Regions from separate parts of the Peribacillus sp. TH27 genome, predicted to be linked through region 1. Evidence: riboswitches for the same ligand, from Rfam matches in the RefSeq annotation. Region 1 holds a riboswitch; the other holds the start of a gene.
The links. Region 1 has a riboswitch for S-adenosylmethionine ahead of JFU24_RS21770 (2-hydroxyacid dehydrogenase). Riboswitches for the same ligand answer to the same signal wherever they lie in the genome.

Region 1 (8,446 bases):
TGGTTTAGCTCTCATCATCGCTACGATCATGGGGGTGAATAGTGCTGTATCCTATGCGGATGGCAGTTCACAAGGCCTGTGGTATTTTGTATTGGTATGGTGTGTTTCGGTTATGATCTATTTGCCGATTTTACTTCTGTTTTTTGGTGGTATATACTTGCTAGCGAAGAAAATTGGAATGAAAAATAGCGAAGATAATAAGAAATTGTAGGTGCGTTCCTTTGAAAAATATAAAACTGAAGCTTGCAAGAGTGGAAAAGGATTTGTCACAAGATGAGCTAGCCAAGATTGTCGGTGTTTCCAGACAAACGATAGGATTGATTGAATCCGGAAAGTATAATCCCTCATTAAGTTTGTGCATTGGTATTTGTATAGCATTATCACGTACGTTAAATGATTTGTTTTGGGATGAAGAAATAAAAGATTAATCATTGATTTGGATACCCCTTTTTCATTACGAGGCCAAAAACCAAGGGATTTCTCATCACAAAATGGGGGAAGGTATAAAGGCAGTTTGTTAGCTTTCACCTAATAGTTGAGAGGGATGGTATGATGGATCGTACGATTGGTTACTTACGTGAGATATTGTCTAACTATACGGATCAATATCCTGAAGCGCTGGAAATTTATAATAAAATCAAGGATGGACACTTTCATTCTGAAGAAGAACTTATCGATAAGCTTACCGGAAAAGAAGCAAGACTCCTTAATCGAATTCTGCCTCAGGAAATTGAGCATGCAAAGGAAGCTAGTGATACAGAACGGGTCACTCAATTATCGGAGGTATACGAACTTATTCTTGTTTAATAAAACCTTGTCCATGATCAACATGGACAAGGTTTTTAGGTTTTTTTTATTAATCCATTTCGCTGAGGGAATCCATATGGCTTGCTATCATAGCGATGATCGTGCTAGCTTCTTCCTTACTGAATATAAAGTTTGTTTCATCTTTTATCAGATCATCATCTGCTGTACGAATGCGGTTAATCCGTTTTAGCACTCCATCACCAGTTTCCTGAACAACTCCGAATTGATAGGTGACCTCCACTTCATTTTCTTGAATATAGGCTGTCACTTCAGGTGTTTCCCATTCCACTTCGATTTCGTACATCTCAGTCTCTTCGATTAGTTCATTTTCATCGTATTCATCATCGAGATCATAATCATATTCGATGCCATCCCCTTCTAAATAGTTATGGAAGCTTTCATGAACAGCATCAACGATATCTTCAATATCAGATAAGATCACCTTGCTAACCTGGCCTAAATCCGGATCAAAGGATTCCATATAAAATTCTTCATTATGCGGATCGAAAAACAGAGTGGAAAAATAATCCCTCTCATTGTCATCCAACTCTGTATAAAATTCGATACGTGGATGTTTAGCTCCTCGCTCCACGATCAAACTGCCATTTCGATCGTATTTTTCACAAATTGATTTAAGATGATCCTGCAATTCCCCGCTTACTCTGTCGAACCATTCTAAAGACATCCAACATCCACATCCTTTCATGAATATTATTTCCCAGAAAAAGTGAACCTGTCGTTCCATTTAAAGCCAGATGCATTTTGCCTCGTCGTTAGGTTAGGGTTTCTTAAGGTTGAAGCTTAATTCTAAAACTTTTTTGTTTGCGAGCTATTAGAAACAATTATTTATTCAATTCACTTCAAACTATAGTTTATTGTTGAGGATTCTTATACATTAGAAAGTCCCCCAACCATAAATGGAAAGGGGACTATTTTATGTTAAAAGGAGTATTTTGAGTAAAAAAGGTTCAAGCTATTTTTTATTAATTAGTCATAAAAAAATTTTAAGAAGGGAAAATAAGATATAAAAAATTAAACATCCTTATTCATTCTTTCTACATTCACACTCCCTGAAAAGAATGTAGCTCCGCCGCCCATATCGGCAATACGATCTGGAGTCAAGGCATTAACGAGTTGTTTTTTACCAGGCATGTCTGACCAGAGACCTTGACTGACTACGACGCCTGGAAGGACCTGTTCGCCTACAGAAACCACTAGCTCGCATTCTCCACGATCATTCCAGATACGGACAGTTGTACCATCTTCTATTCCTCGATTATCTGCATCCTTTTGATTCATAAATATTTTAGGTGCTTTTTCAAGTGTGATGTGTTTGTCATTATTGGAAAAGGTAGAGTTTAAAAAGTTATGGTTCGGTCCAGGTATGAATTGGAGAGGGTAATCCTGCTCTTCTACTAATGGAATATACGTAGGAAGGGCTGGGTATCCATCTTCTTCCATCACTTTGGAATATAATTCGATTTTCCCACTAGGTGTTTGTAAATTCTTTAACAAATCGGTCAAATTACTTGCTTTGATGTAGCGCTCATTTTTTAGTTTCTCATAGGTTATATCCGATAAATAAGGATTGGATAAATCGTTTAGAGCTTGTTTCATTAATTCTTCATCGTCATCCTTAAGAGTTTGTTCGTCAAATTCCATGGCTTTTGCAAGTAGCCTGAATACCGCTGTGTTCGATTTACTTTCTCCATAGGGTGCGATGATAGGCTCATGTAAGTGGATATAATTATGCCAGTATGATGTATAAAAATCTGTATTTTCAAAGGCAGATGTAGATGGTAATACAATGTCTGCAAACTTCGCTGTCTCCGTTATAAACAAGTCATGGACGACAGTGAATAAATCTTCCCGGGCTAGACCCTCTCTTACTCTATTTGCCTCTGGTGCAACAAGAGCCGGGTTAGTTCCATAGACATACAATGAGCGAATGGGGTTGTCCGGTTCAAGCAATGCTTTCCCTATTTGATTCATATTAATTGTACGTGTTTTAGTTTTTTTGAGATCAGGACGTTGTAAAGCTGCGGTATTAAAGGAGAGAAATCCTGAATTGGATTTAACTGCACCTCCGCCTTTTACTAGCCACTGTCCTGTTAAAGCAGGTAAACAGGCAATCGTCCGAGTGCTCATCCCGCCATTATCATGATGCTGAAGACCATTTCCAATCCGAATCATTGAAGGGGAAATCGCCCCATACATCCTAGCTAATTTGTATATGTCTTCTACGGGAACGCCTGTTATGTCAGAAACCATGTGTGGCTGATATTGCTCAAGATGATCTTCTAGCTCTTCATAGCCAATCGTATATTCCTCTAAAAACGATCGATCCACTAGCTTTTCTTTATAGAGTATATGCATGATTCCTAATGCTAGTGCACCATCAGTCCCTGGGAGAATGGGAATGAACCAATCGGCCATTCGTCCGGTTTGATTTTTATGAACGTCAATAACAATGACTTTAGCTCCTGATTTTTTTGCTTTTTGTGCGATTGTTACTTGATGCATATTTGTACTTACAGCATTGATTCCCCAAAAGATGAATAACTTAGTTTCGGTCATCTCTTCTGGGTCTGTACCGTAGCTCCCCCCCATTGTGTAGCGGTAGCCTGTTGAGCCAGCAACTGAACAGATGGTCCGGTCAAGTTGACTTGATCCGAGGCGGTTAAAAAAACGGCGATCCATTCCTTCTGCAGCGAGTTTCCCCATATTCCCATAGAAACTGTAAGGAAGAATGGTTTGTGCCCCTTCCTCTGAAATAAGATTTTTCCAATGATTTGTGATCGTATCGATCGCTTCTTCCCAACTAATAATGGCGAAATTCCCCTCACCTTTTTTTCCCACGCGTTTTAAAGGTGTCTTAATTCTCTTGCTATCATAAATCCGTTCACCCATATTCCGAACCTTGTTGCAAATATTCCCTTTCGTCACTGGATGATTTGGGTCACCACTAATTTTCTTGATTTTTCCATCCTCTTTGTGTACAAGTAAACCACATTGGTCTGGGCAATCAAGAGAACAGACAGAAAGGACTACACCATTTTCTATATCTTTATATGATTGCATGTCAGTATCCTTTCATGAAAAAAATGATTCATAGATTATATCATACGGAGAGAATATTTAGAAAGTTCAAATAAATATTGACTTCCGTTTTGGAATTCATTATATTTGGTATATTCTATTAATTGAAAAAATAGTTAAACCAATATAATATTGTAAAATTTCTATCAAGAGAGGTGGAGGGACTGGCCCTTTGAAGCCTCGGCAACATTATTGTGCCAATTCCAGCAAGCGAAGCTTGAAAGATAGAAAGAGTGGCCTTTTATTTTATTGTTGTGAGAACGATATTATGAAGTAATTATCTCTTTCCGTCTTAGCGGGAAGAGATTTTTTTATTTTTAAGAAGTGAGTTATTGACATGTAAAGTCGTTACACAAAGGAGAGAGATGTAAAAATGAACATTCTAGTAACAGCACCATATAACGAAGAAGGCATCAAGGAATTAAATGAGTTATTTGGAAAGGCTACCCATCAACCTTGGAAGGAAAATGGAAGGGCCTATAACGAAGTAGAGTTGATCTCTTTATTAAAAGAGTCTAAGGCGGAGGGGTTAATTACTGAGTTAGATCAAGTAACAGAAAAAGTATTCGCTGAAGTACCTGAATTGAGATTTGTGGGTGTGTGTCGTGGCATGCCTTCTAATGTTGATGTGGAAGCTGCAACAAAAAGGGGACTTCCCGTCTTTTTCACTCCAGCACGTAATGCTCAGGCTGTTGCAGAATTATTTGTCGGTAATCTCCTTACATTTTTAAGGCATACCATTCCTTCCAATCAATGGTTGAAGGAGGAAAAATGGAATGAAGACTATCTCCAAGCCTATTTAAAGTTTAAAGGAAATGAAATTTCTGGGAAAACAATTGGAATGGTGGGGTTTGGGGCCGTGGGCCAGCGAATTGCAGCGGTTCTTGAAAGTTTTCAATGTTCGATAAAATACTATGACCCTTATGTAGAGAGTGATAATCCTAATCATGTTCGGGCTTCTTTAGAAGACGTTTTTTCGACAAGTGATGTGGTATCCATACACCTCCCTAGAACAGAGGAAACGATCGGGATGATTAATGAACACTTTTTGGGACTGATGAAAGAAGAGGCAATCTTTGTAAATATGTCAAGGGCTGTCGTGGTTGAAAGAGATGCGCTTGTACAAGTATTAAAAGCACAAAAGATTAGGGGGGCGATATTAGATGTGTTTTATCAAGAGCCGCCTGAACAAAGTGACTATGAATTAATTAAATTGCCCAATGTATTAGCTACCCCTCATCTTGCCGGCGCAAGTTATGAGGTTGAGGATCATCACGTCTCAATAATGAACCAAGCGTTAACAAAGTGGACAACACAACATACTCTTCAGATTCCAACTCTATATAACAGAAAAAATCTAGAAGTTAAGTCATAAGAAAGAAGAGTGAAAAAAATGGCTATAAAAGAAGGTTATTTAGTATTTGATATCGGTACTGGAAATGCAAGAGTGGCTATCGTTGAGACAACAGGTGAAGTCGTCTCTATTGAGAGAGAGGATATACAATATGAAATTGAACCTCTTTATCCTGATAGTCGATACTTTTCACCTGAATTACTTTGGAAACAGCTTATTCAATTAGCAAAAAAGGCGATGGCTAAAGCTCAGCACATTTCAATCAAGGCAATAACGTCCACTAGTCAACGGCAAGGAATTGTTTTGCAGGATCAGGATGGGCACTCGTTTATCGGGTTACCTAATATTGATAATAGAGGCCGCGAATGGGAAAAGGAGTTTTCAAATCAACCTTTTATTTATGAAAGGGCAGGTCGATTACCATCTGCATTGTTTTCAGCTTTAAAGCTGGTCGCCCTGCAAAAGAGGCAGCCGCAATTATGGGATAAAATTAAATACTTTACAAGCATCAGTGAGTGGGTTGCCTATAAATTAAGTGACGTGCTTGTCTATGAGCCATCACAAGCGACCGAAACACTGCTATATGATGTTCAGAAACAAGAATGGTCAGAGGAGTTGTGTGAACAATTCGGGATATCGGTAGACTTGTTACCCGAATTAAAATCGTCTGGTTCGATCCTTGGTGAAATTACACCGAATATGGCTCAGATGCTGGGATTGGACGAAAAGGTTTTAATCGTAGTAGGAGGCGGTGATACACAGCTGGCTATCGCAAGCACGTTTGCCGAAAAAGGTGATGTCATCATCGTATCTGGAACGACCACCCCTATTTGCCATATTACTGATGAATATAGTGTGGATTCTAAACGAAGAGCATGGACAAATGCCCATACGAATAAAAATCAATGGCTGTTAGAAACAAACCCAGGAATAACTGGGCTTAATTATCAGAAATTAAAAAATATTTTCTACCCAAATGAGAGTTATCAACTAATGGAAGAGGAAATGAGTAAGCTTACGACGATTGATTGTGTATCAACGTTAGGCATGTATCTGACAGATGAGAAAAATGCGACGAAAAAAGGTGGCTTCATTTTTAATACACCATTAGAAGAAAACTTAACCCGTGCTCATTTTGTAGCTTCAGCTCTATGGGAAATTGCTTGTACAGTCAAATGGCATTTCGACAAATTATGCGAAGTGATTCCTTACGATTTGCCATATGTATGGGCTTGTGGAGGTGGTTTTCAAAGTGAAACGTTAACGAAATTTGTAGCTAATCTCCTTCAAAAAGAAGTGCGCATTCATCAAGGGTTCAATCAGGCATCCGTTGTCGGATCTGCCGTTATCTGCAATAAGACATTAGGGGTAAACAGTGTATTATCAGGCGATATCAAAGCGATTACAAATGAGGCTAGTTACGATGAATGGAAGTATGAGGAGTGGAAACAAGCTCAACAGTTCTTTTTCAAAGACCAATATAGCTTAAATCCAAATAAGATAGAAAAGAGAGATATATATGTTAGATAGAATTGGAATACCTAAAAGTTTAAGCTGGGGTTTTTTAGGTGTTATGCTCTTTATGATGGGAGACGGACTTGAAGCTGGCTGGTTAAGCCCTTTCTTAGTTGACAATGGATTGACTGTTCAGCAGTCAGCGGCTATTTTTACTGTATACGGAATTTCTATAGCTCTTTCTTCTTGGTTTTCAGGTGTTTGTTTAGATGTTTTTGGACCAAAGAAGTCTATGTCTATGGGATTATTGTTTTATGTTATTGGGACTGCAGGATTTATCACTTTTGGTTTTGAAAGTATGAATTATCCTGTTATGCTTATCACCTATTTTATTAAAGGTTTCGGCTATCCTTTATTTGCTTACTCTTTTTTAACATGGGTCATTTATCGATCACCTAAAAATAAATTAAGTACAGCTGTCGGTTGGTTTTGGGTAGCTTATTGTGCTGGAATGATGGTACTTGGCTCTTGGTATTCAAGCTACGCTATTCAATACCTAGGTTATGTCAACACATTATGGACCTCTATTTTCTGGGTATGCCTAGGTACGATTTTTGCTATAGTCATCAACAAAGACAAATTTGAAAAGAAACAGATATCTAGCAAAAAAGAAGCAGTGAATGAGCTCTTAAAGGGCATCACCATCTTGAAAACAAATCCAAGAGTTGCTGCTGGTGGTGTTGTAAGAATTATTAATAGTGTAGGATCATATGGATTTCCGGTTTTCTTACCCATGCATATGGCTGAACATGGAATTGAAACATCTGTCTGGTTACAATTATGGGGTACGATCTTCTTAGGAAACATTATTTTTAATTTGGTTTTTGGTTTCGTTGGAGATAAATTCGGATGGAAAAATACAATCATCTGGTTTGGTGGAGTCGGTTGTGCTATTTTTACCCTTCTATTATATTACACACCAATGATCACAAATGGAAACCTCATTGCAACTAGTATTGTTGGATTTATATGGGGTGCATGTTTAGCTGGTTATGTACCTATAGGTGCATTGGTTCCATCCGTTGCAGGTGAAGACAAAGGAGCGGCCATGTCTATTTTGAATTTTGCGGCCGGTTTGTCTTCATTCGTTGCACCTGCTATAGCCATGACTTTTATCGGTTCGGCTGGAGCAGAAGGGGTTGTATGGATTTTTGCGATCCTTTATCTAGCTAGTGCGGTGATTGTTAAATTCATTCGTTTACCAGAAGAGGATGAAATGAAAAAAGAAACGGATCCACTTGCATCATAATGAAACATGGTGACTTAAAATCACCTTTTCTTATTAATAGGAAGAAGCTACATTCCAATATTGGATTGTGGCTTCTTTATTTTTATTTATAACAGCTGCGTATCATTAAATGAAAATAAAAAAACTTTCACCACCATGCTACTTTCACCTCGTAAAAGTTTATATAGAGTGTGAAAGGAGGTGAGCGACATGGCAAACCAAATTCCAGTATCAAGTACGTTACGGATTGATTTTGAGACGGGGTTAAATGAAAAGGGGGCTATCGTTTTCAAGCGTAGGTCATTTTCAAACATCAAGGTTGAGGCGACGGCGGATCAGTTGTTTTCGGCAGCAACAGCGATTGCAAGCGTGCAGAATTATCCAATGGGTGAAGTGACCAGAGTGGATACGAATTCATTGATTGGCTAATCGGCTTTTAGCAA
Region 2 (8,446 bases), 1.6 Mb from region 1:
ATATCTGCTCTTTCATTTGAATCTGTGCTTGTCGATAACTTTTCTGTATTTATACTCTTATTCTTTTCCACGCTCTCGGTTTGTTCTGCCCCTGCAGTTTGTGATGATTCGGTCACTGTATTTTTCTCTGCATCTATAAAATCTCCGCCAAATACAAACACAGAAGATGTAACTATAGAAGCAACAGTTCCAGAAACAAGACTAGTTAACCAAAGCGACTTTCCCTTTTTCGGTTCAGCTTTCACCCGAACTTGCTCATCCCCATTATAATTCTCCATCCTTTATCCCTCCTATGAAAGTCCTTTACTTGGCTCCATCATAAACAGTAATTATTAAAAAATTCTTAAGAAATAAAGAATACGGCAAACTTTTTACAAAAAAGATAAAATTAATTTAGATATGACCGAAAAAAGAACAATATTGACTGGTTAATAGCTCTGAGATTTCTTACCCCCCATTACGAAAAAAGATGCCTCAAATAACAAGGCACCTTTTTCATCCATTCTATTTCTTACATAAGCTCATAGACTTCTTTTGTCTTCTTATTCACGCCATACCAACCCCAAGTAGCCTTATGCCCACTTCCCTTACTGTCATTGGCCATTTCAAACACTTGGAATATGTAATCTCCCTTTTCATCTTCACGATCATATTGAATTTGAAGCTGAGGATAGTTTTCCATGTCAGCGTAGTCTTTCACCAGATTTTCCGCCTGAGCTTTCGTCAATGTCTTATCTAAATCCTTGTTACTCTCGTGATTTCCTTTATCAGCTAGCTTCGATGTGGCGGGGGCCTCCACTGGCTCATCCTCTTCTTCTGACTCGGTAACTGGGTTTTCAGACTCATCCCTCGATTGCTCTGCCTCAGTGTCTTCAACTGGCTCAGCACTGGCTTCTCCAGTTTCTGAGGACATTCCAATTGCCTTTTGTACCATGAGTTTACCTTTCTCATAATTTGCCTTATATGCAGCAGCTTCTTCAAAAAACACTTGAGCCGCCTCAAAATCTTGTTCCTCGTATTTCTTCATTCCATCTGCCAAAAGGACGCAAAGTTCCATTAACTCTTTCGTCTCCCCTGTTTGGTCTTCTTTATACGCTAATTCAAATGCCTCATGGGCCTCTAAATAATTTTCCTCTTCCACCTGACTTTTTCCTAGCTCCATGTTGGAATCGTAATTCCTGGTTGTACAGCCTGAAACAATTAATGCCATCATTAAAATAAATATGAGTAATCTCTTCAAAAAGTCACTCCTCACTTTTACTGAATACACATACACTTCCATATTATTCTATAAATCTATCTTACCCGATTTTACAAGAAATATCTGACATCTTTATCTCTATCGATTTATTATGGAGAATGTTCACTTTTACGATTATATTTTTACAAATAGTGGTACATCATAGATAAACGCTTGAAAGGGTGATGAAAAAATGATGCAGGAAAAACAGACCTATCATGTGGATTTGGTCAGCGGCGATGTACTAGGAAAAAAACTTGAGGAAAATCCAAGCTTTACTATACACGCTACAGATGAAGAACTAGCAGAATTAAAGCAATGCCTAGAGGAACATCGAACAGATGACTTGGAGTCATACGCTCGTTCTCATGTACCTTATCTTCTCTATCATCATGACCGGGCAAATGATAAATACGATGAAGCTATGAAAAAGCTGTACGCCATCATATATAAATTAGGCGATGAAACAGCCCGAAAGCATATTGAAGAAATCGGCATATTGGCAGATAACAAATTCAAAGGCAACGAGGAAATCCAAAACTTTAAATAGGAGAATAATTAAACAGAACCTGAAATATCAAGTTTCTATTTTTTAAAAGAACGAGGATGAAAAAAGCATCTTCGAAAGAAAGTGATTTAACACATGGGGTACATCACGATCAGAGTGTTTGGAGTTTTACAGGAAGAAAATTATGATGGTATTAGTTTTGGAAATGCATAATCCAAAATAAAAATATACCAGAACTGTTGCATTCAATAGGTAACGATTCTGGTATATTTAACGTTTTGCGGATTACTTTACGATGAAAAATAAGGTGTCATTCACACATAAGTCTAGTGTTTTTGCTTATAATAGGTAACCGCTAGCGCTAGGGCAAGTACGGTTCCTTTAACGATGTCCATCGCGTAGTATGGGACAGACATCATAATCAGTCCGTTTTGAAGGATTCCAATCAGGACTGCACCGATGAAGGTTCCGAAGGCATTCGGTTTCCCTGCTCCTAGAACGGATGAACCAATAAATGCTGCTGCAACAGCATCCATTAAGTAAGGAGACCCGGAATTGATTTCGGATGTCATGACACGGGAAGCAAGGACAATTCCCCCGATTGCGGCAAAGAGAGCCGAAAGGAGATAGGCCAGTACTTTGTATTTATTTACCGAAATTCCAGAAAGTCTGGCAGCTTCCTTATTTCCCCCAATAATGTACATATAACGACCGTGCTTGGTATAAGTCAAAAAGATATGGGTAGCTATCACAATGACTGCCATGATCAGAATAATCCAAGGGACCTGTCCAATCTTAGCGAAAAATGGGCTGATCAGTCCTTCAGCGAACGTTCCATCAGGCATGACCATATTTTGTGAAACCGTTGCTCCTTTTGTATAGGTAAGAGCAATCCCTTGGATGATGAACATGGTCGCTAATGTCATAAGCATGTCAGGAATTCTCAATTTTACAATCATGAATGAATTTAATGCTCCTACTACAAGCGACGCACCGATTGCAGCTAATATGGCAATCAGGGTATCCTGCGAAAACCAAACAAACATCGAAATGACGATCGCATTAGCCAATGATGCTACAGAACCAACGGATAGGTCAAAACCATCCACAGTTAAGGATATCGTAATTCCAATCGCAATAATGGTCACGATTGAAATAGAACGCAGAATGTTAATTAGATTATTAGCTTGAATGAAAGATGGATTTGAAACGGCAAATATCCCAACCAAAATGATAATCGTCAAGATTGTGCCGTATTTATAGAAAAAGTCGAATAAGTCTACTTTTTTCTTCGCTTTTGTTGTCTGTGTGAGAACAGGAATCGGTGTACTCATCCTATTTGCCTCCTGTTGAGTAGAATAGTAGTTCTTCTTCATTGGTTTTGCTTGTCTCTAATTCGATGACTGTCTTTCCACCATATAACACATAAGTTCGATTAGTAATACCGATGATTTCAGACAACTCAGATGATGCATATATAATTGCCTTCCCATTTCTGGCAAGTTGGGCAATCAATTCGAATATGTCCTTCTTGGCCCCTACATCGACGCCTTTTGTAGGTTCATCAAATATGTATACATCTGCATCAGCAATCAGCCACTTTCCGATAGCGACCTTTTGTTGATTACCACCTGACAAGTTTTCAACCTTAGCTTCCTCTGAAGGGGTTTTAATACCAAGACTCGTAATAATTTCCTTCGCTTTTTTCTTTTCCGCCTTACGATCTACAAAGCTGAATATCTTGCTGAATTTTCCGACACTTGCTGCAGTCAAGTTCGTTGCAACTGATTCCTGAACAAGAATGCCTTCTTTCCTGCGTTCTTCCGGTACAAGTGCTAGACCACTTTTTACTGCATGATACGGTGTTTTCAATGAAAGCTTTCTACCATTCATCACGACTTCCCCTGTTGTGATAGCAGTATGACCGAATAGGGTTTTACACAGCTCTGTTTTCCCTGCTCCAACCAATCCTGCCAAACCAACAATCTCTCCTGCTTTTAGATGAAGGCTAACATTTTTAACTTTTTCGGCATCTGACAGTCCCTTCACTTCCAGAACAACTTCACCAATCGCAGCATTTACAACAGGGAACTGTTCATCCATTGTTTTCCCAAGCATTCCCTCGACCACTTCGTTTTGGGTAATATCCGCTACTTCTCGACATGCAACACTTTTCCCATTCCTCATAATCGTAATTTCTTCACAAATTTCAAAAATCTCTGGAAGACGATGGGAAATAAAAATGATGCCAACGCCTCTTTGCTTTAATTCATTTACAATTCGAAATAGTTCTGACGTCTCCGTATAACTTAACGGAGCAGTTGGTTCGTCGAGGATCAGGAATTTGCATTCCGTCGAGACTGCTCTTGCAATCAGAACCATCTGTTTTTCAGCCAAGGTAAGATCTCTCACCAGCTTTTTCGAAGAGACACCAATTTTCATCTCTGCCAGGATATAAGTGGCTTTTCTATGCAACTCTTTCCAATGGACCATCTGTTTTTTGCCCATGTTTTGCACCGTATCATTCAACATTACATTTTCCCCAACAGTTAAATAAGGAATGAGTGCCGTATCTACTTCCTGATAAACAATTTGAATACCTTGTTCCTGTGCAGCCTTCGGTGAACGGATATCCTGCTTCTTTCCATCCAGAAAAATTTCACCTGTATAATGGGCATGAGCGCCCGATAAGACCTTCATTAGCGTAGATTTCCCTGCTCCGTTTGCGCCGACCACTGCATGGGCTGTCCCTGATTGTACTGAAAAATCAACTTCACTAAGCGCCTTTACTCCCGGAAATCCAATCGATATCTTTTTCATTTCTAGTTGTGTGCTCATGCCCATTCCCCCTATTAAACAGACACTCTCTTCACTAGAAAGAGAGTGTCTAATGACTCTGTTTTTTACTTTTTATAATGATCTTTCAATACTTTCATCCATTCTTCTTCAAATTCCGTTGATACTCCCCATCCTTCGACAATACCGGACAAGTTGGCCATGTTGACCGCTTCTTTTGAAGCTTGAATCTGCTCTTGTGAAATAAGTGAAGCTTCTAAGTCATATGTTTGCGGTGTTTCTTCACCCGCTAATTTTTTTGCCAAAATCCTCATATTCACTGCACCAATCAATTTCGGATCGACAGCTGCCGTGTAAGACCAAGAGCTGCCTTTCGCTTGAATCTCTTGAAGATCAGCATTAGATACGTCGATTCCGTATATCTTCACTTCATCGCGGCCAGCTTCTTTAATCGCACGAGCCGCTCCAATTGCGAATGCATCCCATGTTGCGAAAATCGCATCTAGTTTGCCTTTGGGATATTTATTCAACATTGCGGCTACCGCATTTTGTGTCTGAACCGAAGTATCTGCAGATGCTACTCCGAATCTTTCGACTTCTTTAATCCCAGGATTTTCTTTTAATTTTTCCTGATACACCGCATTTCTTCTCACCATTGGTGGGAAACCATCTACCCAAAGGTATGCGATCGCTGCTTCACCTTTTTGTTCTTCTATCAATTTATCAAAAGCCAGAGTTGCCAATGCTTCATCATCCTGTGAAGTTAAGGTCACACCGTCAATTTTAGATAAGTCGCTAATAGAGTCGAATGTAACAACGCTCTTTCCTGCATCAACCAACTTTTGAACGTCATTCACTGTTGCTGCATCATCACCATGGGAGATAATATAGCCGTCATAATCTTCTTGTAAAGCCTGGGCGATTGCATCATGGAATTTAGCCGTATCGCCATTTGCTGTATACGTATCCACTTGAAAACCTAATGCTTCTCCTTCTTCCTTCGCTCCAGCTAAATATTGAGCCGTATGATCATCTCCGCCAATCTTACGAATGACTTTGATTTTGGCACCTTCCCCTTTTGCAAATCGTTCTGGAACATTTTTAAAAGATACTTTTTCATCCTTCTTTGATTCTGTTGAACTTTGTCCTGAAGAGCAGCCCGTTAAAAGCAAAGCCGAAGCTATGACCGAAACGAAAACCCTTTTAAAAATTGACTTCCTCATTTTAGTTCCCCCTTCTTTTCACTCATTAATCTTATCAATTAGGTTGGTGTAAATCCCAAAATAAAAACCTCTCTAGAATAGAGAGGTTTAATCAGCTGATTTGCAGACTTGTCCCTCTCTTATCTGTCAAAACATTTCTGTTTTGCAGGATTTAGCACCAATTCCTAATGGAACGGTTGCTGGGCATCTTAGGGCCAGTCCCTCCGCCACTCTTGATAAGAGAATATAATGTGTTACGTTTTTCGTAATTACCACTTTATAGGGATATAGTCGTAAAGTCAATAGATTTTTGAATATTTAAAATGTTTCTTATTACACTTATTTTCTTTGTAGCTTAGCCAGACGCTTTTTCTCGATCTTTTCAAGTCTTTCTAACTGACGTAGTTTCACTTCAAATAGAGTAATCGGGTCACGGTATACTTCCGGATTTTCTCTCATATGCTCCAGTGCTGCCTGATGATCTTTGATTTCAGTCTGTGTTTGTTCTATCGTTTTTTGAAGTAAGGCAAATGAACTGCGATAGAAAAGTGAGATATCTCTATCCAAAGATTTTTCAAACAATCCGAATTGTGTAAGGAAACGGTCACTGATCATCTCTGCAACATCCTGGTAGTCTTCACTTTCTAGGTACTTCTTATACCGGTTGTACATATTAGCTTTATTTTGCGGAATCGCTCCAAACAACTTCCCTGCCCCTTTAAGCAGCAATTGCGATGGGGTCCGGCGTAGTAAAATATTAACGTCTTCAATGCGGATACTGCTTGTCATCCGATCCGCATCACGGCGCCAATCATCCAAAACTCTAAAGTCTCCCGCAAGTGTAATTCGCTCTTCTTTGTACAATTCATTGAACCCTGTGCTCATCTCATCCATAAACTGTTGAATTTGTGTAAATTCCAACTGAGATGTAGCAATCCAGTCTTGAAGAGAACGGTAATATTGCGGCATAATCTTGTCTGAAATATATGCCTGAATCTGCTCATTCATTTCATCGTTCAACTGTATATGAACTTGGCTGAAATCGCTACTTTCCGTTAATGATTTAGAACATTCTCTTAGTAATTCAGGGATTCTTGAAGAAAGCTGTTTTTTCACTTCTTCTTTAATTGAACGATACGACCTTATGATATTTTCACTTTTTTCTTTTTCCAAATCTGCCAGTTGATTGACGGCTCCATTCAATTTGACTTCCATCTGCTCATTCCAAGAAATTGAGTGCTCGCATTTCCGCTCATTAGCTGCCCGTTTTTCTAGCAGGTAAGATAACGTTTTGCGAATGAATGCAAGAATCTTCTCAGATCTTCTTTCCTTCCAATTATCAGCTTGATAATTCGAATCAAGGAAGGATGAAAGGTCCTGTAACTGCTGTTTGCTGTCATAAAGTTTGGAGAACGCAAATACTTTTGCGTTCGGGAAATACGCATTCACTTTATCCCATGTTTCATCTTCCATCCGGACTGCCACTTGGTCACTGTAAATCGTATCCATCTTATTTAGTAAGAAATGAATCGGAAGTTTCGGTGCCATCATTTGAATTTCCAATAACAAATCTCGTTCACTACCGGTGAAAGGCGCTCGTGCATCGAGAACAAACATCAATCCATCGCTGCCCTGTAAATACCCTTGGAAATCAGAGTCTACACTTTTTTCCCCATTGAACCCTGGTGTATCAAGTAAACGCAGGCGATTATTTTTTAGGTAGTCACTAATAAGGGTCACGTCGACAATGGTTCCGCGCTGACGGCGTGTTTCATCCAATTCAGTTAACTCACCAACGACTTTGTGATCTGTATCTGTAATTTCATAGATTTCCAGATTATCTCCATCTTTGACACTGACAAGGGACGAATGGTCCTCGGCAGCAATACTCTCTCCAGCAAGCGACTGAATAAAGGATGTTTTGCCATTGCCTGTGCTTCCGACAAGAAGAAGATTGAAATTTTCGGTATCCTTAAGTCCGTCTACCATCCATTTCAGTTTATTGCCAACTGTTAAGTTATTCTCTTCAGCCCACTGAATAATGGAATTGAACAGTTTTTCGCCCGCTTCCAATCCGCCTCCCAATTTAGGCGATTTTGCTAACAGACTTTCTGCATCCTGAACAACCAGTGCATTAATTGTATCAGGGAAAATTTCATTCCATGACAGAACGGAAGCCGCTGCAAATAACGAAAGCTCTCCATCCGCGATTTTCAACCAATTTTCCAACAATCTCGGCACAACAGGACTCAAATCTTTGATTAAGTGTGTTCCTTCAAGCAAACCGGCATAAGCATCCCGATAATAGACAGAAAGCTCATCCCATACATCACCTGGATGTAATTCGATGCCATCTATCAAATTATTAATGACTCTAAGCCATTCAAAGTAGGAATCTGTATATTTATAATTTTTCCAAAGTGCAACCGTCATTTTTTCAAAGCGATCCTGATCAAGGTTGTATAACGCCTCGAGAACATTTGAGAAATAATCCGGAGCCATCGATTGAGCAACACCTTGCTGGATATACGTTTTCAGCACATCAAACCAAATCATTGATTCCGTACGGATACTTTCATTCGCGGCTAAAACTACAGCACTGTTCCAATCCTTTTGTTCTTCAAAAAAGGAGCGTGCAATTGCGGTGACATTCGGGTAATCAGGTTGAAAGTCGACTGCTTCCTTAACAACTTTTGATGC

Region 2: it holds a riboswitch for S-adenosylmethionine, as region 1 does, so the genes downstream of both, JFU24_RS13995 (sugar ABC transporter substrate-binding protein) here and JFU24_RS21770 (2-hydroxyacid dehydrogenase) in region 1, are expected to answer to the same signal.

What each region holds. Positions count from the first base shown of each region.
Region 1 is NZ_JAEKEV010000002.1:4,233,232-4,241,677, forward strand. It holds gene JFU24_RS21745 (DUF6773 family protein) at 1-211, shown strand, start outside; gene JFU24_RS21750 (helix-turn-helix transcriptional regulator) at 222-428, shown strand; gene JFU24_RS21755 (sigma-G-dependent sporulation-specific acid-soluble spore protein CsgA) at 550-807, shown strand; gene JFU24_RS21760 (hypothetical protein) at 857-1,492, opposite strand; gene JFU24_RS21765 (molybdopterin oxidoreductase family protein) at 1,840-3,888, opposite strand; SAM riboswitch class I at 4,047-4,137, shown strand; gene JFU24_RS21770 (2-hydroxyacid dehydrogenase) at 4,280-5,281, shown strand; gene JFU24_RS21775 (FGGY-family carbohydrate kinase) at 5,300-6,790, shown strand; gene JFU24_RS21780 (MFS transporter) at 6,780-8,024, shown strand; gene JFU24_RS21785 (DUF1659 domain-containing protein) at 8,214-8,432, shown strand.
Region 2 is NZ_JAEKEV010000002.1:2,612,417-2,620,862, forward strand. It holds gene JFU24_RS13970 (S1C family serine protease) at 1-278, opposite strand, end outside; gene JFU24_RS13975 (hypothetical protein) at 512-1,240, opposite strand; gene JFU24_RS13980 (hydrolase) at 1,434-1,790, shown strand; gene JFU24_RS13985 (ABC transporter permease) at 2,075-3,082, opposite strand; gene JFU24_RS13990 (sugar ABC transporter ATP-binding protein) at 3,084-4,586, opposite strand; gene JFU24_RS13995 (sugar ABC transporter substrate-binding protein) at 4,652-5,767, opposite strand; SAM riboswitch class I at 5,884-5,989, opposite strand; gene JFU24_RS14000 (GTPase domain-containing protein) at 6,086-8,446, opposite strand, start outside.